One region of the Williamsia sp. MIQD14 genome, then DNA from elsewhere that is predicted to be linked to it. Evidence: predicted binding sites of a transcription regulator. Region 1 holds the regulator's gene; each other region holds the start of a gene.

Region 1 (5,961 bases):
CCGCGGCGGCCCTCCACGGCTGATCACGTCGCGGATCGGCTGACCTCACCGCCGGTGCGCGCGGTCCTCCACCTCGCGGACGAGGCCGATCATGGTCGTGTCGCGCTGCAGCGCGGCGTCGGAGAGCGGGTTGACGATGCCGCGCAGCGCAGCCACCGGGATCCACCGCCGCGGGACCTGGATCCGGGGTGACCTGGTCTCGATGCCGTCGGCGACCGCGAGCCCCACACGGCGGGGCTTGATCGGTGTGAGGAGCGGCCGCGGGAACGCCCGCTTGATCAATGCGGTGGCGAGCTCGTCCTTGCCGAAGGCGACGTCGGCGATGGGCGTGGCGACCCATCCCGGGTACAGCACCCCGGCCGTCGCACCATGGGCCGCCAGCTCGCTTCGCAACGCCCGACCGATCTGCTCCACGGCAGCCTTCGACGCCGCGTAGGGCGCATTCACCATGCCGTTGAGGTAGGCGTACGTCGACGAGGTGATCAGGACGTGGCCGCGCGCCTCGATGATGTGCGGCAGCGCCGCGCGCACGGTGTTCCAGACGCCCATCAGGTTCACGCCGATGACCCGCTCGAACACGCCGTCGGCCACGCTGGCAACGGTGTCGGCCGAATCCCCGCTGGAGATACCGGCATTGGCGAACACCACATCGATCCGGCCCCACCGATCCACGGCGCGATCGACCGCGTCGGAGAGATCCGCCGGGACCGTGACGTCGGCTTGCGCGGCGAGCACGCGTTCGGGGTCGAGTCCGCGCACGGCGTCGTCGACAGCCGACTGCACGAGGTCGAGTGCGACCACCCGGGCCCCGCGACGATGCACCTCGCGGACGACCTCACGTCCGATGCCGCCGGCGGCACCGGTCACCACGACCACTGCCCCGTCGAGGACCAATCGCTGTGCGCCCATCACGTCTCCTGTCGTCCACCCCGAGCGGGGGAACCAGTGTGACACGCGGCGTGGTCAGATGGCTTCTGCGGGGTGTGGGCGGGCGATCAGAGGCGACGCATGACGGTGACGACCTTGCCGAGGATGGCCGCCTCGTCACCGGGGATGGGGTCGAACTGTGGGTTGTGGGGCATGAGCCACACGTGTCCGTCAGTGCGTTTGAAGGTCTTCACCGTGGCCTCGCCGTCGATCATGGCCGCGACGATGTCGCCGTTGTCGGCGACGTTCTGCTGGCGGACGACCACCCAGTCGCCGTCGCAGATGGCGGCGTCGATCATCGACTCGCCGACCACGCGGAGGAGGAAGAGCGCGCCGTCGCCGACGAGTTCGCGGGGGAGCGGGAACACCTCTTCCACCGCCTCCTCGGCGAGGATGGGCCCGCCGGCCGCGATCCGACCGAGCACCGGGACGAAGGTCGGCGTCGGGAGCGACAGTGCGTCGGAGCCGCCGCCGTCGCCGGGATCGGCGTCCTGGACGTTCACCGCGCGGGGGCGGTTCGCGTCGCGTTTGAGGAAGCCCTTGCGTTCCAGGGTGCGCAGCTGGTGGGCGACCGACGACGTGGAGTTGAGGCCGACCGCGTCGCCGATCTCACGGATGCTCGGGGGATAACCGCGCTCGCGGACCGACGCACGGATGACCTCGAGGACCTTCGCCTGCCGGGGGGTCAGATCGGCCTCGCTGATCGGGCCGTCGGCGAACTCGGTGGTGGTGACGGTGGTGTCGGACACGGTGTCCCTCCTGTCGCGGCCCCGCTCCCGACCGGTCTGTTCGAACGGTTCGGACGACGCGCGGACCTGCTGTCACCTGGGACAGTAGTGCAGCGGATAACAACTTTCAAACATTTGTTCGACCGTGTCGGGACATTGTCGGAGCCGCGTGATACAAATCGAACACACGTTCACTCGAACGTCTGGTCGATGAGGAGCACGTCATGAATCAGACTCTCACGCGTCACAGCAGCACCACCGCCCACACGGGGTACCGCCCCTCCGGGAGCACCGTCGAGCGCGCGCCGCGGCCGGCGCAGCGCCCTGTGCCCGCTCGCCGGCGGCCCTCGGGTCGGCCGGTCGATGCACGCCCCGCCGGTGTGCTGTGCGCCGACGGACGTCGTCACGCGCCGGTGTCGCGTCGGCCCGCACCCATCGGATGGGGCGCGGCGATCGTCGCCGGCATCGCTCTCGCGGTCGCCGTGTGGGCGGTCGTGCTCGGCGGATCGGCCGCCACCGAGTCGACGGCCGCCCCCATCGCCGGGACCTCGGTCGTCCACGTCCGCGGCGGGGAGTCGTTGGGTGAGCTCGCCGCGCGCGTCGCCCCGGACCGGTCGACGTCCGCCGTGGTCGCCGACATCAAGGAGCTCAACCACATGAGCGGATCGGCGCTGACCGCCGGCCAACCGCTGCTCGCCCCCCTCTACCGGAACTGACCGGTGTGTGACGCTCGACCCGGGTCGGTATCCTCGCGACCGTGGGTCCACCTCGGACCCTGTGACGCCACGGGGCTCGTCCTCGACGCGCGTCGCCCGCGGATCAGGTTCGAGGACACGTCGATGCACTGCCCCTTCTGCAAGCACGAGGACACCCGAGTGGTCGACTCGCGGGTTGCCGACGAGGGACAGGCCATCCGCCGCCGCCGTTCGTGCTCGAACTGCGGTCGCCGGTTCACCACCGTCGAGAGTGCGGTGCTCGCCGTCGTGAAACGCAACGGGGTCACCGAGCCGTTCAGTCGGGAGAAGGTGATGCTCGGCGTGCGCCGCGCCTGCCAGGGCCGCGCTGTCGACGAGGACCGGTTGCGGCTTCTGGCCCAGCAGGTCGAGGACGCCGTGCGTGCCTCCGGATCGGCCGAGATCCCCAGCAACGAGGTCGGATTGGCCATTCTGGGACCCCTGCGCGAGCTCGACGAGGTCGCTTACCTTCGCTTCGCCTCGGTGTACCGGTCGTTCGAATCGGTCGACGATTTCCAGCGCGAGATCGACGACCTGCGGGCGTCACCGTCGCGCGCCGCCACCGCCTCCGTCGGTGCCGCCGGCGAGCCCGTCGATCGCCCGTAGGATCCGCTGCTCCGACACCGGGTAGGCGGGTCTGATCCGCTCGGCGAACAGCCCGATGCGTAGCTCCTCCACCATCCAGTGGATCTGCTCCCCGAGGGCGACGCGCCGTGCCGGTGTCGCCCGCTCGACCACCTCCGCCCACCGGTCGAGAACACGATCCAGCGTTTCCATGGACCGCGCATCGGTCGCCGTCGCGGCGGGCAGTCTGCCCAGCCGCACCAGGATGGCGTCGAGGTACACCGCCACACGCGCTCGGTGTTCGGCATCGGTGGCGCCGATGAACCCGTCGAACACCAGATCGTCGAGTTGTCGGGTCACATCGTCGACGGCCGGAGCCGCACCGAGCCGATCGAGCTCGGCGCGGATCGGCGCGACACGGGTCAACACATCGGCCGCGGCCGCGAGGGCGGCACGGGCCACCGACGGGGCGTCACGAGCGACGGCGGCCCGTAACGCCGCGAAAGCCGCCGGGTCGCGCACCTGTGCGGTCGGCCCCGTGAGATCGCCGATCGCCGCCCGCGTGCAATCGCGCAGCAGGTCGTCGATCGAGCGGTAGGGACTCTGCGACAACGCCAGGCGCGCCGCGACCGGCAACTGACCGGCCGCCGAGGGCTTGAGCGCGGGGATCGAGATCTCGAGCAGGCGTCGGATGGCGCGGTGCGTCTGCCGTTGCGCCTCGGCTGCCGTGGTCGCGACAGCACGTACGACACCACCGTCGACCACCATCAGGTAGGGATGACTCGTGACCTGCTGACCGGCAACGGTTTCGACGACCGATGAGGCGATGGTGCCGATGCCGGCGGCCGTCCACTCGGTGATCGGTGTCGGCGTGGGGGCCGTGGACCCAGCACCCCGGAGCGCGCGGGAACCACCGCCGGACGGCACCGACGGACCGGAGCCCCCGACGAGTTCGCGGAGTCCGGCGAGCGACTCGGCGGTGGCGACGACCGATCCGTCGTCGGCGACCGCCGCGTACGTCATCCGCAGGTGGCGCGGCAGTGCCGCCGGATCGAAATCGTTCGGTGACACCGCGACCCCGGTCTGGCGACCGACCTCCCGGGCCAGCCCGACCGCGACCGGTTCGCTACGAGGGGTGAGCGCCGCCATCGCCGCGGCCCCGACATCGGCGGCGGGACCCAGGCGACGCCGCACCGATTTCGGCAGACTCCGCACCATCGCCACGGCGAGCTCGGTACGCAACCCCGGGACCAGCCAGTCGAAACCCGACGGACGGACCCGTGGCAGCAGTGCGAGGGGGATGTGGACGGTCACCCCGTCCCGTTCGGCGCCGGGGGAGAACTGATAGGTCAGGTCGAGACGCGCCTCACCCTGCTGCCAGTGATCGGGGAACTCGGTCGCTGACACCGCGTCGGGGTCGGCCACCGTGTCGGGGGTGAGGTCGAGAAGGTCGGGCTTCTCGCGACGAGCGGACTTCCACCAGGTGTCGAAGTGCGCCGCGGACACGACCTCCTGACCGATGCGTTGGTCGTAGAAGTCGAAGAGCTGGTCGTCATCGATGACCAGGTCGCCGCGGCGGGCACGGTGCTCGAGATCACGGGCGTCGGAGAGCATCTGGCGGTTGCGCTCGAAGAAGGGATGCCGCGTGCGCCAGTCGCCCTCGACCAGCGCGTGCCGGATGAACAGGTCCCGCGACGTCTCCGGGTCGACGCGCCCGAACGGCACGGCGCGATGCGCGACGAGCGGCACGCCGTAGAGCGTGACCCGCTCGTAGGCCATCGCCGAACCCCGTTTCGACGACCAGTGCGGCTCGCTGTAGGAGCGTTTGACCAACGGTCCGGCGATCTTCTCGGCCCACTCGGGCTCGATCCCGGCGACCGTGCGGGCGAACAGTCGCGAGGTCTCCACGACCTCACCGGCCATCACGAACCGGGGCGGTTTCTTGGCCAACGGAGAGCCCGGGAACACCACGAACCGCGTGCCGCGCGCGCCGAGGAACTCGCGGGTGTCGCCGTCGCGGACACCGATGTGCCCGAGGAGGCCGGCGAGCAGCGACTGGTGCACCGCGGTGGGCGAGGCGTCGGAGGTGTTGGGGGTCCATCCCTTGTCGGCGGTGATGCGCTCGAGCTGTCGGACCAGCTCCCGCCATTCGCGAATCCGGAGCCAGTGCAGGAACTCGCGTTCGCATCGTTTGCGGAACTGGTTGTTCGACAGCTCGTCCCGCATCTGCTCGAGGTGTCGCCACAGCGCGAGGATCGACAGGAAATCCGATCCTGCCACCGCGAATCGCGCATGGGACTCGTCGGCCGCCTGACGCTTCTCGGTGGGACGTTCGCGGACATCGGGTAACGACAACGCCGCGACGATGACGAGCACCTCGGCCAGCGCGCCGTTCTCGTGCGCCGCGACCACCATCCGCGCCCAGCGCGGATCGATCGGCAGGTCGGCGATGTCGCGCCCGACCTTCGTCAGACCGCGGCGGGTGCCGGTCCCGTCGACGGCGCCGAGCTCCTCGAGCAGGCCGATGCCGTCGCGGATCGAGCGGGCATCGGGCGCCTCGACGAACGGGAAGTCGGTGATGTCGCCGAGGTTGAGGGCGGTCATCGTGAGGATGACCGATGCGAGGTTGGTGCGCAGGATCTCCGGTTCGGTGAACTCGGGGCGGCCCTCGAAGTCGTCCTCGGAGTACAGACGGATGCAGATGCCGTCGGCGACGCGTCCACAGCGACCCGCCCGCTGCCGGGCGCTGGCCTGGGAGACGGGCTCGATCGGCAGCCGCTGCACCTTCGTGCGCAACGAGTACCGGGAGATGCGCGCGGTGCCGACATCGACCACGTAACGGATGCCGGGCACGGTGAGCGAGGTCTCGGCGACGTTCGTGGACAACACGATCCGTCGACGGTCCGACGTCGAGAACACCTTCTGCTGATCGCCGGTGGACAGTCGTGAGAAGAGCGGGAGGATGTCGACACGGTCGTCGAGGCGGCGCCTCAGTGCGTCGGCGGTGT
Region 2 (5,961 bases), on a different contig from region 1:
GCGCCCAGAAGGGCCAATCCCATTACGCGGCGGCGAAAGCCGGCGTGATGGCGCTGACCCGGTGCTCGGCGATCGAGGCGGCCGAGTACGGCGTGCGCATCAACGCCGTGGCGCCGTCGATCGCGAGACACCCGTTCCTCGCCAAGGTGACGAGCGACGAACTGCTCGACGAACTGGCGTCGCGGGAGGCCTACGGCCGTGCCGCCGAGGTGTGGGAGATCGCCGCCACCATCGCCATGCTCGCCAGCGACTACACCACCTACCTCACCGGCGAGACCGTCTCGATCTCCAGCCAACGCGCCTGAGCGAAAAGGAATTCTCGATGTCACAACCGCAGGCCTACATCGTCGACTCCCGCCGGACGCCGGTCGGCAGACGCCACGGGTCGCTGGCCACGACGCATCCCGCCGACATGGGGGCCCACGTCATCAACGCCGTTCTCGAGCGCACCGGTATCGACCCGAACGCGGTCGACGACGTGATCTTCGGCTGCGTCGACACCATCGGACCGCAGGCGGGCAACATCGCCCGCTCGGCGTGGCTCGCGGCCGGTCAGCCGCTCGGCGTGCCCGGCACCACCATCGACCGCCAGTGCGGGTCATCGCAGCAGGCAATCCATTTCGCCGCCCAGGCGGTGATGAGCGGAACCCAGGACGTGGTGCTCGCCGGCGGCGTGCAGAACATGAGTGCCATCCCGATCTCGGCGGCCATGCTCGCCGGGCGCGAGTACGGCTTCGACACCCCGTTCACCGGGTCGACGGGCTGGGCCGACCGTTTCGGCGGCGCCGACATCTCGCAGTTCACCGGCGCCGACATGATGGCCAAGCGGTGGGACATCAGTCGCGAGGACATGGAGGGGTGGGCGCTGCAATCGCACCGGCGCGCGCTCGCGGCCATCGCCGAGGGACGTTTCGATCGAGAGACCGTGGCGCTGGGGGAGTGCGTCGTCGACGAGTGCCCCCGCGAGACATCCCTGGAGAAGATGGCCGGGTTGAAGGTGCTCGCCGAGGGATCGTCGCTCACCGCTGCCGTCGCCTCCCAGATCTGCGACGGCGCCGCGGCCACCCTCGTGGTGTCGGAGGCGGCGCTCGCGCAGCACGGTCTGACCCCGCGGGCGCGGATCCACCACCTCTCGGTGCGTGGCGACGACCCGGTGATGATGCTCTCGGCCCCCATCCCCGCCACGGCCTGGGCGCTGGAGAAGACCGGGCTGTCGATCGACGACATCGACGTGATCGAGATCAACGAGGCCTTCGCGCCCGTCGTGCTGGCGTGGCTGAAGGAGACCGGCGCCGATCCCGCCCGGGTCAACCCCAACGGCGGCGGCATCGCCCTCGGTCACCCGCTCGGCGCCACCGGCGCCAAGCTCTTCGCGACCCTGCTGCACGAACTCGAACGCACCGGCGGCCGCTACGGCCTCCAGACGATGTGCGAGGGCGGCGGCACCGCCAACGTCACCATCATCGAACGTCTCTGACCCGCCAGTTGGGCCGTAGTTCTCGCCAGTTGGGCCGTTGTTCCCGTCGATTGGGCCCTTGTTCCCGTTGGTTGGGCCCTTGTTCCCGTTGGTTGGTCTCCCAATCGCGTCACCGTGTCGGTTTGTGCCAGACGGCGACGTATCGCCACATCGGGAGCAGCCGGAATGTCGCCTCGGGCATGACCCGGCCGACGGCGGCCTCGATCTCGGAATAGGTGTGCGGCGGCGGCCAGACGATCGGCGCGGTGTGTTCCCAGAGCCCTCGCCGCCGTGAGAGGTACTGGTGCTGGACCACGCCCGCGAGTTGCAGCGCGACGTGCTTCGGTCTGGTGCTGCGTCCGAGTCCGACGATCGCGACCACTCCGCCGGGTGCGGTGAGGTCGGCGCATCGTTGCAGAGCGGCATCGACGTCGGCGATGTGGTGCAGTGTCGCCACCGATGCGACCACGTCGAACGATTCACGCTCGAACGGGTGGTCCATCACGTCACCCGACACCCACGTCACCGCATTCGACTCCTGTCGCGCTGACGCCAACACCGGTTCGTCACGATCGATCCCGGTCACCGACGGCACCCGGCCGGCGAGTTCGGTTGCCAGCAGCCCGTTTCCGGTCCCGATGTCGAGTGCGGTCTGCGCTCCGGCCGGGAGCGCGTCGAGGATCAGCCGGTGGTAGTGGATGTTGTGGTTCCACCGTGGGCGGCCGGCCGCTCCGGAGCGAGGATGGTTGCTGCGACGTCTCACAGGGTCGATCGTACCGACGTACAGATCGGATCGATGCTAGGCAGCGGGGTACAGCGGAGCATCCCGCCAGGTGATGTCGATGCGTGGGGCATGCGGGCGCCGCTCGGCCACGAGGTGGGCGAGCTGGTGTTCGATGTCGGACCCCGGTCGTGGCGGCTGCGTGATGTCCGGCGGGTCCGCGGATGGGTCGTTGCACGCCGAATGCTGGTGCAACAGCTCGTCGATCCGGTGCAGGTGGTTGGCGCGGAGAGCATGGGGTGGGTCGGTGTTGCGTCGCCAGCCGTAGCGGCCTTTGTCGGGGCCGTCCGTGATCTTCTCTGTGGTCCACTGGTGCGGTTCGGTCCCGACGGCCCGGTTGTGGGGGCCGCATGCGGGTGCCATGTGCGGCCAGTCGGTGAGGCCGCCGTCGGCCCAGTCGTTTTCGGCGTGGTGCATTTCGGTGTGCGCGAACGGTGTTGGGCAGTCGTCTTTGCTGCAACCCTTGTACTTCGCGAAGGCCATCAACCGTTGCGACTGCGATGCCAGCCGACGAGACCGGCCGAAGAACAGCGGCTCGTCGGTGGCGTCGCTGAACACCGCGAGGTGTGTCTGCGCGTTTGCGGCTAGCTTCACCACCTCCGAGATCGGTAGGTCGCTGCCGGTGGCGGTGCGCGCGACGCCGGCGTGCTCACGCAGTTGAGCGTCGGTGATGGACACGATGATCTGCGGCGGCAGTCCGCGATGCGACCCACCGAGCAGTCCGCCGTTGACTGCGGCGTCGAGAAGAGCTTTCAGGGCATCGTGGTTGCGCTGGGACTGCGAGCGGCAATCACGGTCAGCGGCCTCGCGCAGGAGTTCGGGAGCGACGTCGGTGTGGTCGCCTTTCGGGGACTGGTCGTCGTCGGGGTTGTTCATGCCGGGCGCCGCCCACTTGGCGAGCACCACATCGAACAGCGCTCGCGTGATCGGATCGAGTGTTGCGGTGAGGTTCGACATCAACTGCGAGTGCTGGCAGCCGAGATTCAGTTTCCGATTCCGTGCGCGATCACGGTCGTCGGTCAACCGGCCGTCGGGATCGAGGTGAGCGAGGATCCGCACGCCCGCGGCGGCGATCTCCTTCGGCGTCAGCGTCGTGGCAAACTCGGCCAGGGTCTGCTCGGCGAACGCGCGGTGATCGGGTTCGATCGCGGTGGGGATCTTGGCGATGACGTCCAACACGGCGTGGACGTGGTCGGGTCCGATCGACCCTGCGGCGAGTTCGCGTGCGGTGTTCGGGCACACTGGTGGGAGTTTCTCGCCGGTCAGCGCGTGCATCGGTTCCAGTGCCTGTACCTCTTTGAGACGCTTCTTCGGTTGCGTGACGCGCAGTTTCGTCTGCAGGAACTCGGTCAGGGTCACGCAACCGACGGCGCGGTGCGCGTCGCGGTCGGAGACCTCGAGGATGCGGCGGTTACCGACGGACCCGAGTTGGCGGACGGCGGTTTCGTGGGTGATCGCCAGTTGCGCGACTGTCTGGTCGTCGTAGGCGTCTGAGGTCTCTGCGGCGATCTCTTTCACGAGGGATTGCAGGGCAGCGTATTTCGCAACGAGATCACTCACGAACGGCCCCCTCCCCAGGTGGTTCTGTACATCCAGGTTAGCACGGATGTTCGAGGGGTGGGAGGTTGATTTCAGTGAATAGCGTTGAACGCTGGTGTATTTCGGTTTCTGATCGCGTTGTACTGCCGCTGACGGTGCGGAAGCCGATCGCCGAGTGTGCGTTGTCTCGTCGTCGGCTCACGGTGCGCGGTCAGCACACTCGACGGCCGTTTCCGCACAGTCAGCACAACCACTCGACGGCCGTTTCCGCACAGTCAGCACAACCACTCGACTCGCGGTCAGTAGGCGATGGTCTGCGCGACGGCGACGGCGACGAGGCCTGCCGACAACAACACGAACGACACCCCCGACACGGCGCGGTAGGCGAGCGTCTCCTGGATCTTCTCCTCGAAGGCCAGGGGCACGAACAGCAGTGGGTTGACGATCGCGCCGATGGTGACCAGCGCCAGCACCCACGCGGGGGTGTCGGTCGCGACGAGTCCGACAGCGATGAGAAGTAGACCCATGAGGATCCAGTCGAGGTGCGTCTGGAACACACGGCGGTGGTGTGTGATGCCGACCTTGTTCAGGTACTGCGGTTTGTCGACGACGAGCACCATCGCGAATCCGGACAGCGCGCCGACCGCGAGCGACCACAGTCCGATCACCGGGAGCAGGTCTCTCATGAGGCCGAACTCTACGGTCCGGCCCGACCCGGTGGCGCAGGTGGTGTGATGTGGCGCATACTGCAAAGCAACACATCGATGAGTTTGTGTCATTGACGATCGAAGGAGATCGACCCGCATGAGCACACCCAGCACGCAGAAGGCCCCGACCGCGCACTTCCGGTCGGCCGACGAGCGGTCGCTCGACGAGCTCCTCGAACTGCAGCGCGCGGCCTTCCTGCGCGACGGCATCCCCGACGCGGCGACACGCATCGACCGCATCAACCGGCTGTCGGCCCTGCTGCTCGACAACGCCGAGGAGATCGCCGAGGCCCTCGACAGCGACTTCGGCACCCGCCCGCGCGACCTGTCGATCGCGACCGACGTCGCCGGCTGCATGGTCGACCTCGCGCACCAGCGCAAGCACGTGGCGCAGTGGATGCGTACCGAGAAGGTCGCCAAGGCGATGGGTGCCGCCGGGTTCTCCCAGCGCATCCGGCACGATCCGCTCGGCGTCGTCGGCATCATGGGTCCCTGGAACTTCCCGTTGCAGTTGACCGTCGTCCCGGCCGGATCGGCGTTCGCGGCCGGCAACCGGGTGATGATGCGCCCGTCATCGGTCACCGCCCGTACCACCGAGGTCCTGGCGAAGCACGCGCCCGACTACTTCTCGCTCGAGGAGTTCGCGGTCCTCACCGGCGCGCACGGTTCGGGATCGGACTTCGCGAAGCTCAAGGTCGACCACATGTTCTTCACCGGGTCGCCCGGAGTGGGCGCCTCGGTCGCCACCGAGGCAGGCCGCAACCTGGTGCCGGTCACCCTCGAGCTCGGCGGCAAGAACCCGGTTGTGATCGACACCGACGCCGACATCGAGGATGCGGCCCGTCGCCTCGCCGACGCCAGGATGGTCAACAGCGGTCAGGTCTGCCTGTGCCCCGACTACGCCTTCGTGCCCGAGGCCCACCTGCAGCGCTTCACCGACCTCATCGTCGCGCGGTGGCGGCAGAACTACCCGTCGATCCTGCACAACGACCAGTTCACCTCGACGGTCAACGAGAAGAACTACACGCGCATCGTCGACCTCATCGACGACGCCGTCAGCCTCGGTGCCACCAAGCGCCAGGTGGTCCCGCCGGGTGAGAAGCTGCCCGACGCCGGCGCCCGCAAGATCCCGCCGACGGTGCTGACCGGTGTGAAGGCGGGCATGAAGATCGAGGAGGACGAGGTCTTCGGACCCGTGTTGACCCTCTATCCTTACCGCGACCTGTCCGAGGCCGTCGACCACATCAACGGTCACGGACACCCGCTGACGATCTACTGGTTCGGCCCCGACAACGAGCGTTACGAGACGCTGCAGCGGTCGACGCGGTCGGGATCGGTGAACGGCAACGACTTCGCGCTCAATCTGCTCAGCGCCGAACTCCCCTTCGGTGGTGTCGGCGGCAGCGGGATGGGCAGCTACCACGGCAGATTCGGCTTCGCGACGTTCTCGCACGCTCGCGCGGTCACGCACTCGCGCA
Region 3 (5,961 bases), on a different contig from region 1:
GCGCGGGTGCCAGACCTTCGTCCCGATGCTCAAGGAACACGCGAGCGCCCAGAAGGGCACGCCGGCAGGACAGATCGTCAACATCGCGTCGATGGCCGGGCTCGTGCACCCGCCGGCCATGTCGTCGTACAACGCGGTGAAGGCCGGCGTCGTGGCGCTCAGCGAGACACTGTCGTTCGAACTCGAACCGTGGGGCATCGCCACCTCGGTGGTGTGTCCGTCGTTCTTCCGCACCAACCTCTCGTCGTCGCTCGCCGGCAGCGACGCGATGCTCGACCAGATCGCCGCGCGCCTCATCGACCGCTCCGACATGGGCGCCGACGAGGTCGCCGACGCCGTGATCGCCGGCGTCGACGCGCGTCGGCCGGTGATCCTCACCGACCGGGCGGGCCGGAAAGCGTTCTTCGCCAAGCGGTTCGCACGCCGCGCCTACACCCGCCAGATGCTCGGCATGTCCCGACGCATCCACGGGGCCACCGCCTCGGCCCCGACCACCGACAGCAGGGAGTCGACATCGTGAACTCGCCCATGACCACCCTCATCACCGGGGCGAGTTCGGGTCTCGGTGCCGAGATGGCGCGTCAGTTCGCCGCTCTGGGACATGATCTCGCGTTGTGCGCCCGTCGCACCGACCGCCTCGAGTCGCTGCGTGCGGAGATCCTCGCCGCGCACCCGGGCCGCCGCATCGAGCTCGCCGCGCTCGACGTCACCGACGACGAGGCCGTGTTCACCGTCTTCGCAGATCTCCACGCCCGTCTCGGCGGTGTCGATCGGGTGATCGTCAACGCCGGGTCGGGGTCGGGCGCCGCGCTCGGCACCGGCAAGCAGCACGCGAACCGTCGCACGGCGATGACGAACTTCGTCGGGGCGCTGTCGCAGACCGAGGCCGCGCTCGAACTGTTCCGCGCGCAGGGCCGCGGACACCTGGTGATGATCTCGTCGGTGTCGGCGCTGCGCGGGATGCGCAAGGCCATGACCACCTACGCCGCGACCAAGGCCGGTGTCGCCGCCATCGCCGAGGGCGTGCGGTCGGAGAACATCCGCGGTGTGGAGGTGTCGGTGATCTATCCCGGGTACATCCGGTCGGAGATGAACGACCACGTGGAGCAGAAGACGAAGCTCATGGTCGACACCGAGACCGGCGTGACGGCGATGGTGAAGGCCATCGAGAAGCGGGCTCACAAGGCGTACGTCCCGACGTGGCCGTGGCTGCCGGTGTCCCTCGCCCTCAAGGTGTTGCCGCTGTCGGTGGTGCGGAGGATGGTGTGACCGACGGTCACACCGGCGAGGTCGCCGGCGCCCGCCCGGTTCGTGACGAAGATGCCTTCGACGCCGGGGCCGTCGCCACCTGGCTGCGCGACAACGCACGGGATACAACAGGCCTGGACGTCACACCGGAGGTCCGGCAGTTCTCGGGTGGTGCCTCGAACCTCACATATCTGCTGCGCTACCCCGATCGGGATCTGATCCTGCGTCGACCGCCGGCCGGCCAGAAGGCCAAGGGTGCCCACGACATGGGCCGTGAGTACCGCATCCAGACGCAGCTGGCGCCGGTGTTCCCCCACGTGCCGACCACGATCGCGATGTGCGACGACCCGTCGGTGATCGGTTCGGAGTTCTACGTGATGGAGAGGCTCGTCGGCCACATCCCTCGTCGTGAACTGGGTGTCGATCTCGACCGCGAGCAGGTCCGGGCGTTGTGCACGAACGTGATCGACCTCCTGATCGACCTGCACGCGGTGGATCCCGTGGCCGCCGGCCTCGACGGCCTGAACCGCGGCGACGGTTATGTCGGCCGGCAGGTCAGCGGGTGGTCCGATCGGTATCGCAAGGCGCGGGTGTGGAACGTCGGCACCTTCGAGTCGGTGATGCGCTGGCTCGACGAGAACCAGCCCCCCGACAGCGGCAACTGCCTCATCCACAACGACTTCCGCTTCGACAACGTCGTGCTGGATCCCGACGACCCGACGCGCCCGATCGGTCTGCTCGACTGGGAGATGGCCACCATCGGCGACCCGCTGATGGATCTCGGTGGTGCGCTGGCGTACTGGGTGCAGGCCGACGACGGTCGCGTGTTCCGCGGCACGCGTCGGCAGCCGACACACCTGCCCGGCATGATGACCCGCCGCGAGGTGGTGGACTACTACTGCGACCGCACCGGGCGAACCCTCACCGATCGGGAGTGGGCGTTCTACGAGGTGTTCGGGCTGTTCCGGCTCGCGGTGATCGTGGCGCAGATCTGGTACCGCTACCACCACAAACAGACCACCAACCCCGCGTTCAAACACTTCGGGAAGCTGGTGATCCTGCTCGAGTTCCGTTGTCGCCGACTCATCCGGCAGGCCGGCAGGTGAAGCAGATCCTGCTGGTGCGCCACGGTCAGGCGTCGTTCGGGGCGCGTGACTACGACGCGTTGTCCGACCGCGGCCATCAGCAGGCCTACCTCCTGGGCCGCGCCCTGCACGTCCGGGGCGTGCGGCCCGACGTCGTGATCCACGGCGACATGACCCGACACCGCGAGACCGTCGACGGGCTGATCGGCGGCATGGGGCCGGCCGTCGCGCCGCCGGTCGACCTCGACGCCGGGTGGGACGAATTCGACTTCGCCCACGTGATGGAGGTGCACAAGCCCCTCTACCGGCATCGCGCGGTGATGGTCGCCGACCTCGCCCGCACCCTGAGGCCGCGGCAGGCTTTCGAGCAGGTGTTCACCGACGCCACCCTGCGCTGGGTGAGCGGCGACCACGACGACGACTACCGGGAGTCGTTCCCGCGGTTCACCGATCGTGTCCTCGGTGCCCTCGACAGGGTGGCGGCACGTTCGCCGGACCGGGGGATCGCGGTGGTGGTCACCTCCGGTGGACCCATCGCGCTGGCCCTCTCCCACGTCCTCGCCGGTGACGCATCGCTGTGGCCGACACTCAATCGCATCGCCGTGAACACCGCGGTCAGCAAGATCCTGCACGGCTCGCGTGGCCTGACCGTCTCGACGGTCAACGGCCACGAGCATCTCGAGTCCGACCCGGACCTGCTCACCTACCGCTGACCTGACTGTGTGGAAACGGTCAGTCGAGGCTGTGCTGGCTGTGTGGAAACGGTCGGGCGAGTGGTTGTGCTGACTGTGTGGAAACGGACGTTGAGTGTGCTGACCGCGCATCGTGAGCCGACGACGAGACAACGCACACTCGACGGTCGGCTTCCGCACCGTCAGCGGCAGTACAACACGACCAGAAACCGAGATACACTAACGTTCAACACTATTCACTGAAATCAACTCCCCACGCCTCGAACATCCGTGCTAATCTGGATGTACAGAACCACCTGGGGAGGGGGCAGTCCGTGAGTGATCTCGTTGCGAAATACGTGGCCCTGCAATCCCTTGTGAAAGAGATCGCCGCAGAGACCTCGGACGCCTACGACGACGAGACAGTCGCTCAACTGGCGATCACCCATGAAACCGCTGTTCGCCAACTCCAATCCGCCGGCAACCGTCGCATCCTCGAGGTCTCCGATCGCGATGCGCACCGCGCGGCGGGGTGCGTGACTCTTGCTGAGTTCCTGCAGACGAAACTGCGGATCACGCAACCGAAGAAGCGTCTGAAAGAAATACAGGCGCTCGAATCGATGCACGCGATGACCGGCGAGAAACTTCCGCCGGTATGCCCCAACACGGCACGCGAGTTGGCCGCCGGAACGATTGGCCCCGACCACGTGCACGCGGTCCTCGACGTGATGGCCAAGATCCCCACCGCGGTCGACCCCGAGCACCGCGCCTTCGCCGAGAAGACCCTCGCCGAGTTCGCCACAACGCTGACACCGAAAGAGATTGCCGCCGCCGGCGTACGCATCCTCGCCCACCTCGATCCCGATGGCACCCTCACCGACGATCGAGATCGCGCTCGGAATCGGAAACTGAATCTCGGCTGCCAAGACAGCCAGTTGATGTCGAAGTTGACCGCCACGTTGGATCCGATCACCCGAGCCTTGTTCGACGTCGTGCTGGCGAAGTGGGCCGCGCCCGGCATGAACAACCCCGACGACGACCAGTCACCCAAGGGCGACGGCAGCGAGATCAGCAGCGATGTGCTGCGCGAAGCCGCGGATCGCGATTGCCGCTCGCAGAGTCAACGCAATCACGACGCTCTGAAAGCCCTGTTCGACGCCGCGGTCAACGGCGGACTCCTCGGTGCATCGCATCGTGGGTTGCCGCCGCAGATCATCGTGTCCATCACCGACGCACAGCTGCGCGAGCACGCCGGCGTCGCACGCACCGCCACCGGGACCGACCTCCCAATCTCGGAGGTCGTGAAGCTCGCCGCGACAGCGCAGACCCATCTCGCGGTGTTCAGCGACGTCACCGGCGAACCCTTGTTCTTCGGTCGCGGCAGGCGGCTGGCGTCCCAGGCGCAACGGCTGATGGCGTTCGCCAAGTACGGCGGGTGCAGCAAAGACAACTGCCCGGTCCCGTTCGCGCACACCGAAATGCACCACGCCGAACACGATTGGGCCGACGGTGGACTGACCGACGCCACTGACCTGGCACCCGCCTGTGGACCGCACAACCGCGCCGTCGGGAGTGAGCCGCATCAGTGGAGCACCGAGAAGATCACCGACGGACCCGACCGAGGCCGCTACGGCTGGCGCCGCAACACCGACCCACCCGAGACACTCCGCGCGAACCACCTGCACCGCATCGACGAACTGCTGCACCAACATTCGTCGAGCAACGACTTGTGGGCCGACCCGCCGGACCTGTCACAACGGCCGCGGCAGCTGATCGACGTCGAACACCAGCTCGCCCGCCTCGCGGCCGAGCGGCTCCCGCCCGCACCTCGTATCGACATCACTTGGCCACCCGACATCGACGTCGGCGCAGCGTGACACCGGCCGCGACACGAGTCCCGGCCGGCGTGGCTCACTCGCGCGCGGACTCCAGCGCCGAGTTGAACGTCGAACTCGGACGCATCACCTCGGCGGTCTTGTCCCAGTCGGGGTAGTAGTAGCCACCGATGTCGACCGCGTCGCCCTGGACCTTCGCCATCTCCTCGACGATGGTGTCCTCGTTGCTCTTCAACCTGTCGGCGAGCTCGCCGAAGTGCTTGGCGAGACCCTCGTCCTCGGTCTGCGCCGCGAGCTCCTGCGCCCAGTAGAGCGCCAGGTAGAAGTGGCTTCCCCGGTTGTCGAGCTCGCCGGTGGTGCGTGAGGGCCCCTTGTCGTCCTCGAGCAGGCGACCGGTCGCGGCATCGAGCGCCGCGCCGAGGATGGTCGCGCGCTTGTCGCCGGTCTTCTTCCCGAGATCCTCGAGGCTGACCGCCAACGCCAGGTACTCGCCGAGCGAATCCCACCGCAGGTGGTTCTCCTCGAGGAGCTGCTTGACGTGCTTGGGGGCGGAACCGCCGGCACCGGTCTCGTAGAGCCCGCCGCCCGCCATCAGCGGCACGATCGAGAGCATCTTCGCGCTGGTGCCCAACTCGAGGATCGGGAAAAGGTCGGTCAGGTAGTCACGCAGGATGTTGCCGGTCGCGGAGATGGTGTCGAGCCCGCGGATCAGGCGCTCCATCGTGTACCGGATCGCGCGGACCTGCGACATGATCTGGATGTCGAGGCCGTCGGTGTCCTCCTCGGCGAGGTACGTGCGGACCTTGGTGATCAGCTCGTTCTCGTGCGGGCGGTACGGGTCGAGCCAGAACACGACCGGCATGCCCGAGTCCCGGGCACGCGTCACGGCCAGCTTCACCCAGTCGCGGATGGGCGCGTCCTTGACGATGCACAGCCGCCAGATGTCACCCTCCTCGACGTTCTGGGTCAGCAGGACCTCGCCGGTCGCGTTGTCGACGATGTCGGCGACACCGGCCGCAGGGACCTCGAAGGTCTTGTCGTGCGAGCCGTACTCCTCGGCCTTCTGCGCCATCAGACCGACGTTGGGGACGGTGCCCATGGTGGTGGGATCGAACTGGCCGT
Region 4 (5,961 bases), on a different contig from region 1:
ACCGATGTGGTCGCCACCGGCGCGCAGTGCGCGGCCGAGGCGTCCGGTCTGCCGTGGGCGATCTTCAGCGCCACCTTCCTTCCCCTGTTCAGCACCGACGGACCTCCGATCGGCCTCGGACTCACACCCCGCGAGGGCCGTCTCGCCCACATGCGTGACACCGCCATCGCCCATGCTGCGCAGAGCCTCTGGGATCTCACGTTCCTGCGGAAGTTCAACCGCGCCCGCACCCGGTACGGGCTGTCGCCGCTACGCCACTGCGACGAGGTGCTGCGGCGGGCACCACTGCTGCTGAGCTTGTGCGGCGCACCGCTGGAGCGGGCACGCACCGACTGGCCGCCCACGGTCGAGATGGTCGGACCGTCGCTGTGGGCCCCGCCCGGCGATCGGGATCCCCGGATCGACGCGATCACCGCGCCCATCGCCCTGGTCACCTGTTCCACCGAACTGCAGGCCGACGAAACGCTCGCCGCGACCGCGCTCGAGGCGCTGGCCGGGACCGGCCTCCACGCCGTGGTCACCACGGGCGCGCTCGATCCCGACCGGTTCGTCGCCGGCCGCGACTCCACCGTCGCACGATTCCTGCCGCACGAGCAGGTGCTCGCGCGGACGTCGGTGGTGATCAGCCACGGCGGGATGGGCATCACGCACAAGGCCCTGGCACGCGGGATCCCGATGGTCGTGGTGCCGTTCGGGCGCGATCAGCGCGACATCGCCGCCCGCGTCGCCGCCGCGGGATGCGGGGTCCGCCTCGACCCCCGCCGCATGACCGCGACGTCGCTGCGGACCGCGGTGTCGACCGCCCTCGACCGGAGCGATCGGGCCCGATGTGTCGCCGATCTCGTACCGGCCGAGGGCTCTGCCGAGCGCGCAGCGGCCTACATGGAGAAGATCCTGGTCAACGGGGCAGGAGGTGGTACCAAAGGATTCGACCCGATCTGAGCGCACCACATCCGCAGGGACCACAGCGTCGAATATGCTGTGAACGGCAACTGCGGTTGTGGCCGCCCGGAATCTCCCGGCGGGCGCAGGCGTGTATCCCCCACGACCACACGATCCCGACCCAGGAGCGGCCGATGTCCGGTGAGCGGCGATCCGACGCCCGGCGTGCGATGCGCCGCGCAAACGCCCGACACCACCGTGGCGCGAACCCGCTCGAACGCGAGATCGACATCACCGAACGTCGCATGCACCGGCTGCTGGTACTCGTGGGCATGATCCTGCTGCCGCTGGCGATCGTGCCCGGCATCCTCATCTGGAGTTCCCACTCCGATGATCCGCCGCAGAAGCGCATCGACACCGTGAGCGCGACGACCGACCTCGGGTCGGCGGCCGTCACCCCGATCACCTCGACCATCGGGTCCGACGAGTCGAACAAGGTGCCCGCGCACTGGACCTACAAGGGCGCCGCCAAATCCGGCGTCATCTCCGTCCCGCCCGGTACCGCTGCGGGCAGCTCGCTGCTGCTCACCGTCGATCAGGACGGCCGCCCCACTCCGCCGATACCGTTGCGTGCCGACGCCGGCGTGACCGCGGTCGCGGTGGTGATCGTGCTCATCGGCCTGGTGATCGCCACGCTGCTGGCCCTGCAGAACTGGATCCGCACCCACTGTGATCGCAAACGCGACATCATGTGGGACAAGGCGATCCGGGAGTTCTTCGCCCCGGAGTGATCGACCTGCCGCGCGGCAGCCGTGAGCGCCGCCCGCGATCAGCTCAGCTCATTCGACCCTGTTGCCGTCGGAGTCCCAGTGCGACTCCACCTTCTTGCTCGGCTGCACCCGCGGGGGCTCACCCTTCTGTTTGGGGTAGTCCGGCGGGAAGTTGAGTTCGCCGCCGGGCAACGTCTCCCACAGCTCGAGAAGCGGTTCGATCGAGTGGGCCTGCGCGTCGATGTCGGCCCATGGATCACCGTCGGCGAGGTAATCGGGGATGGTCGTCAGGTTGAAGTCCCTCGGATCGGTGACCTCGGCGAGCCGCTCCCAGGTGACCGGTGTGCTCACCGGTGCCCCGGGCTGCGCGCGCAGACTCCACGCGCTGGCGATGGTCCGGTCACGGAGGTTCTGGTTGTAGTCGAGGAACAGGCGGGTGCCCCGTTCCTCCTTCCACCATGCGGTCGTCACGCCGTCGTCGCGACGTTCGAGTTCCCGACCGAGTCCGATCGCGGCGTGACGGACCTCGTCGAAGGTCCAACGCGGCTCGATACGCACGTAGATGTGGACACCCCGGTTGCCGCTCGTCTTGGGGAAGCCCCGCAGACCGTGCTCGGCCAACAGCTCTCTCAACACACCGGCGACCCGCTGCGCATCGGAGAACGACGTTCCGGGCTGCGGATCGAGATCGATGCGGAGTTCATCGGGGTGATCGACGTCGGGCCGCCGCACCGGCCAGGGATGGAACGTCAGTGCACCCATCTGGGCGGCCCACACCATCGACGCGGGCTCGGTCGGGCACAGCTCGTCGGCCTTACGTCCGCTCGGGAAGGCGATCGACACGGTGTCGACGAAATCGGGCGCTCCCTTGGGAAGTCGCTTCTGGTAGAAGCCGTCGCCCTCGCGGTCCTGCGGTCCGGTGGCCAGGCGCATGCCCTCGCGCCATCCATCGGGCCACCGCTCCATGGCGGTGGGCCGCTCGCCGATCGCCGCCATGAGGACGTCGCCGACGGTCGCGAAGTACTCACACACCTCGAGTTTGGTGATGTCGGGTGTCCGGTCGGTCGCCTCGTAGACGACGCGGTCGGGACTCGAGACGCGGACCTCCCGGTCGCCCACCGCCACCATCGCCGCCGGAGTCTTCGCCATCAGTCGCACCCTTCCAGCACATCGTGCAGGTCGTAGGTGAGCGGGACCTCGAGCTGGTCGTAGCCGCAGCTCTCGGGATCACGGTCGGGGCGCCACCGTTGGAACTTCACCGTGTGCCGGAACCGCTCCTTCTCCATCTGGTCGTAGCCGACCTCGACCACCAGCTCGGGACGGATCGGGATCCACTCGCCGGTGCCGGCGGAGTTCCACCGGTTGGGCTCGCCCGCGGCGGTGTGGTCGGGATCGAGACGCATGGGTTCGAACTGCTGCTGCAACTCGATGCGCTTGGCGTCGGTGAAAGCACTCGATCCGCCGACGCTGCGCAGCTGCCCGTCCCGGTAGAGGCCGAGCAGCATCGACCCGACACCGGTGCCGCTCTTGTGCACCCGGTAGCCGATCACCACGCAGTCGGCGGTGCGTTTGTGCTTGACCTTCAGCATCTCTCGTTTACCGCCGATGTAGGCGCCCTCGATGCGCTTGCTCACGACGCCGTCGAGTCCGGCGCCCTCGAAGGCGCTGAACCAGTCGATGGCGGTCTGCGAGTCGGTGGTCACGCGACTCACCCGTAGGAAACCGGTACCTCCGATCGCCTCGGTGAGCGCATCGCGGCGCACACGGAAGGGTTCGCCGGTGAGGTCGCGATCGCCGAGGGCGAGGGCGTCGAAACCGATGAACATGGCCGGCGTGCTCTCGGCCAGCATCTGCACCCGCGAGTCGGCGGGGTGGATGCGTTGGCTGAGCGAATCCCAGTCGAGGCGGCGGACGCCGCCGATCTCGGCCTGCACGCCGATCTCGCCGTCGACCACCACACGATCGGGCAGCTCCGCTCGTGCCGCCTCGACGAGTTCGGGGAAGTAGCGGGCCAGATCCTTGCCGCTCCGCGACCCCATCACGACCTCGTCACCGTCGCGAAAGATCAGCGCCCGGAACCCGTCCCACTTCGGCTCGTGCGACCAGGCGACGCCGTCGTCGGGCTGGGCGGGCACCGCGGTGACCGCCTTGGCGAGCATCGGCGCGACAGGTGGCATGACGGGGAGGTCCACCCCGCCATGGTCTCACCAACCCCACCCCACCGCCGCAGAAGCCCCGCAAACCGACGGGTCCAGTTGTGCTGACTGTGCGGAAACGGCCGGGCGAGGTTGTGCTGGTTGTGCTGACTGTGTGGAAACGCTCGTCGAGTGTGCTCACCACCTGGCGTGACCCGGCAGCGAGACAACGCACACTCGACGACCGGCTTCCGCACCGTCAGCGGTAGTAAACCGCAACCAGAACCCGAAATGCACCAGCGTTCAACGCTATTCACTGAAAACAACCTCCCAACCTTCGAACATCCGTGCTGACCTGGATGTACAGAACCACCTGGGGAGGGGGCAGGACGATGAATGACATCGAATCGGATTACGCTGCCCTGGAACAGATTGTGAGCAGAATCCTTTCTGCCGACTCCACCTCGTGCACTGACGAGGAGGTCGCGGATCTCGCCATCCGCAACGAACGCATCACCCGCCAATTGGAAGCCGCCGGCAATCAGCGCATCCTCGAGGTCTCCGACCGCGACGCGTACCGCGCCGTCGGGTGCGTGACCCTGACCGAGTTCCTACAGACGAAACTGCGCGTCACGCAACCGAAGAAGCGTCTCAAAGAAGTGCAGGCACTCGAGTCGATGCATGCGATGACCGGCGAGAAGCTACCGCCGGTATGCCCGAACACCGCCCGCGAACTCGCCGCCGGAACGATCGGCCCCGACCACGTCCACGCAGTGTTGGACGTGATGGCCAAGATCCCCACCGCGGTCGAGCCCGAGCACCGCGCCTTCGCCGAGCAGACCCTGGCCGAGTTCGCGACCACACTGACGCCGAAAGAGATCGCCGCCGCGGGCGTGCGGATCCTCGCTCACCTCGATCCCGACGGCCGGTTGACCGACGATCGAGATCGCGCACGGAACCGGAAACTGAACCTCGGCTGCCAGGACTCGCAGCTGATGTCGAAGTTGACCGCCACGTTGGATCCGATCACGCGAGCGCTGTTCGATGTGGTGCTCGCCAAGTGGGCGGCACCGGGAATGAACAACCCCGACGACGACCAGTCACCCACAGGCGATGGAAGCGAGATCAACACCGACCTGCTGCGTGAAGCGGCTGACCGTGATTGCCGCTCGCAGTCCCAGCGCAACCACGATGCCCTGAAAGCCCTGCTCGACGCCGCGGTCAACGGCGGACTGCTCGGTCAGTCGCATCGCGGACTGCCGCCGCAGATCATCGTGTCCATCACCGACGCCCAATTACGTGAACACGCCGGCGTCGCACGCACCGCCACCGGCAGCGACCTACCGATCTCGGACGTGGTGACACTGGCCGCGAACGCCCGGACACACCTCGCCGTGTTCAGCGACGTCACCAACGAGCCGCTGTTCTTCGGCCGGTCCCGCCGCCTCGCCTCACAGGCACAACGCTTGATGGCTTTCGCAAAGTATCGGGGCTGCAGCAAAGACACCTGCCACGTCCCGTTCGCGCACACCGAAATGCACCATGCCGAACGAGATTGGGCCGACGGCGGACTCACCGACGCCGCCGATCTGGCACCGGCCTGCGGACGCCACAACCGGGCCGTCGGCACCGAACCGCACCAGTGGACCACCGAGAAGATCACCGACGGCCCCGACAAAGGCCGCTACGGCTGGCGACGCAACACCGACCCACCCGATGCTCTGCGCGCCAACCAGCTACACCGGATCGACGAAATCTTCGAGCGATACCGGAACCTGCCTGACGCCGACCCTGCGTCGAGTTGGCGGTTCGATATTGCGTGGCCTCGGCATCCGCTTTATCCGGCGGCGTAGTGGTGGTTGCCTTATACCGCCGCTGACTGTGCGGAAAGTCGTCGCCGAGTGTGCGTTGTCTGATTGTCGGCTCGCGTGGAGTGCTCAGCACACTCGGCTTGGCTTTCCACACACTCAGCAGGACCGGCTTTCCACACACTCAGCCGTACCGGCTTTCCACACCTCAGCCGTACCGACAGCCGCGGTTAGGCTCGGGTGCATGGCAAACTCGATCCGGCCGATCGTGCTGGCACTGATCCGGCGACCGGTCGACGGCGCCCTCCTCGTCACCGGCCACGGCATCGGGACCGACGATCCGCGCGTCCGCCCGCTCGGCGGAGG

Evidence for each region. Region 1 encodes LexA, which represses DNA repair genes until DNA is damaged. Its sites were predicted from a motif close to CGAACANNTGTTCG; they were not measured.
Region 2: ACQ7HM_RS02715 (DUF222 domain-containing protein) is a predicted target of LexA. The motif match lies at 3,837-3,850, and genes of this name have one in related genera.
Region 3: ACQ7HM_RS11275 (DUF222 domain-containing protein) is a predicted target of LexA. The motif match lies at 3,287-3,300, and genes of this name have one in related genera.
Region 4: ACQ7HM_RS07040 (DUF222 domain-containing protein) is a predicted target of LexA. The motif match lies at 4,126-4,139, and genes of this name have one in related genera.

The regions. Positions count from the first base shown of each region.
Region 1 covers NZ_JBPFDG010000005.1:461,313-467,273, reverse strand. Annotated here, with positions in the region: gene ACQ7HM_RS19635 (phosphoenolpyruvate--protein phosphotransferase) at 1-23, shown strand, start outside; gene ACQ7HM_RS19630 (SDR family NAD(P)-dependent oxidoreductase) at 46-909, opposite strand; gene lexA (transcriptional repressor LexA) at 996-1,676, opposite strand; gene ACQ7HM_RS19620 (LysM peptidoglycan-binding domain-containing protein) at 1,880-2,371, shown strand; gene nrdR (transcriptional regulator NrdR) at 2,495-2,995, shown strand; gene hrpA (ATP-dependent RNA helicase HrpA) at 2,933-5,961, opposite strand, start outside.
Region 2 covers NZ_JBPFDG010000001.1:619,561-625,521, reverse strand. Annotated here, with positions in the region: gene ACQ7HM_RS02730 (SDR family oxidoreductase) at 1-305, shown strand, start outside; gene ACQ7HM_RS02725 (acetyl-CoA C-acetyltransferase) at 323-1,477, shown strand; gene ACQ7HM_RS02720 (class I SAM-dependent methyltransferase) at 1,587-2,219, opposite strand; gene ACQ7HM_RS02715 (DUF222 domain-containing protein) at 2,256-3,797, opposite strand; gene ACQ7HM_RS02710 (hypothetical protein) at 4,076-4,462, opposite strand; gene ACQ7HM_RS02705 (aldehyde dehydrogenase family protein) at 4,581-5,961, shown strand, end outside.
Region 3 covers NZ_JBPFDG010000002.1:803,299-809,259, reverse strand. Annotated here, with positions in the region: gene ACQ7HM_RS11295 (SDR family NAD(P)-dependent oxidoreductase) at 1-520, shown strand, start outside; gene ACQ7HM_RS11290 (SDR family oxidoreductase) at 529-1,269, shown strand; gene ACQ7HM_RS11285 (phosphotransferase family protein) at 1,266-2,354, shown strand; gene ACQ7HM_RS11280 (histidine phosphatase family protein) at 2,351-3,046, shown strand; gene ACQ7HM_RS11275 (DUF222 domain-containing protein) at 3,340-4,881, shown strand; gene ACQ7HM_RS11270 (NADP-dependent isocitrate dehydrogenase) at 4,916-5,961, opposite strand, start outside.
Region 4 covers NZ_JBPFDG010000001.1:1,572,256-1,578,216, reverse strand. Annotated here, with positions in the region: gene ACQ7HM_RS07060 (nucleotide disphospho-sugar-binding domain-containing protein) at 1-942, shown strand, start outside; gene ACQ7HM_RS07055 (Rv1733c family protein) at 1,077-1,673, shown strand; gene ACQ7HM_RS07050 (DNA polymerase domain-containing protein) at 1,722-2,801, opposite strand; gene ACQ7HM_RS07045 (ATP-dependent DNA ligase) at 2,801-3,844, opposite strand; gene ACQ7HM_RS07040 (DUF222 domain-containing protein) at 4,222-5,640, shown strand; gene ACQ7HM_RS07035 (NUDIX hydrolase) at 5,840-5,961, shown strand, end outside.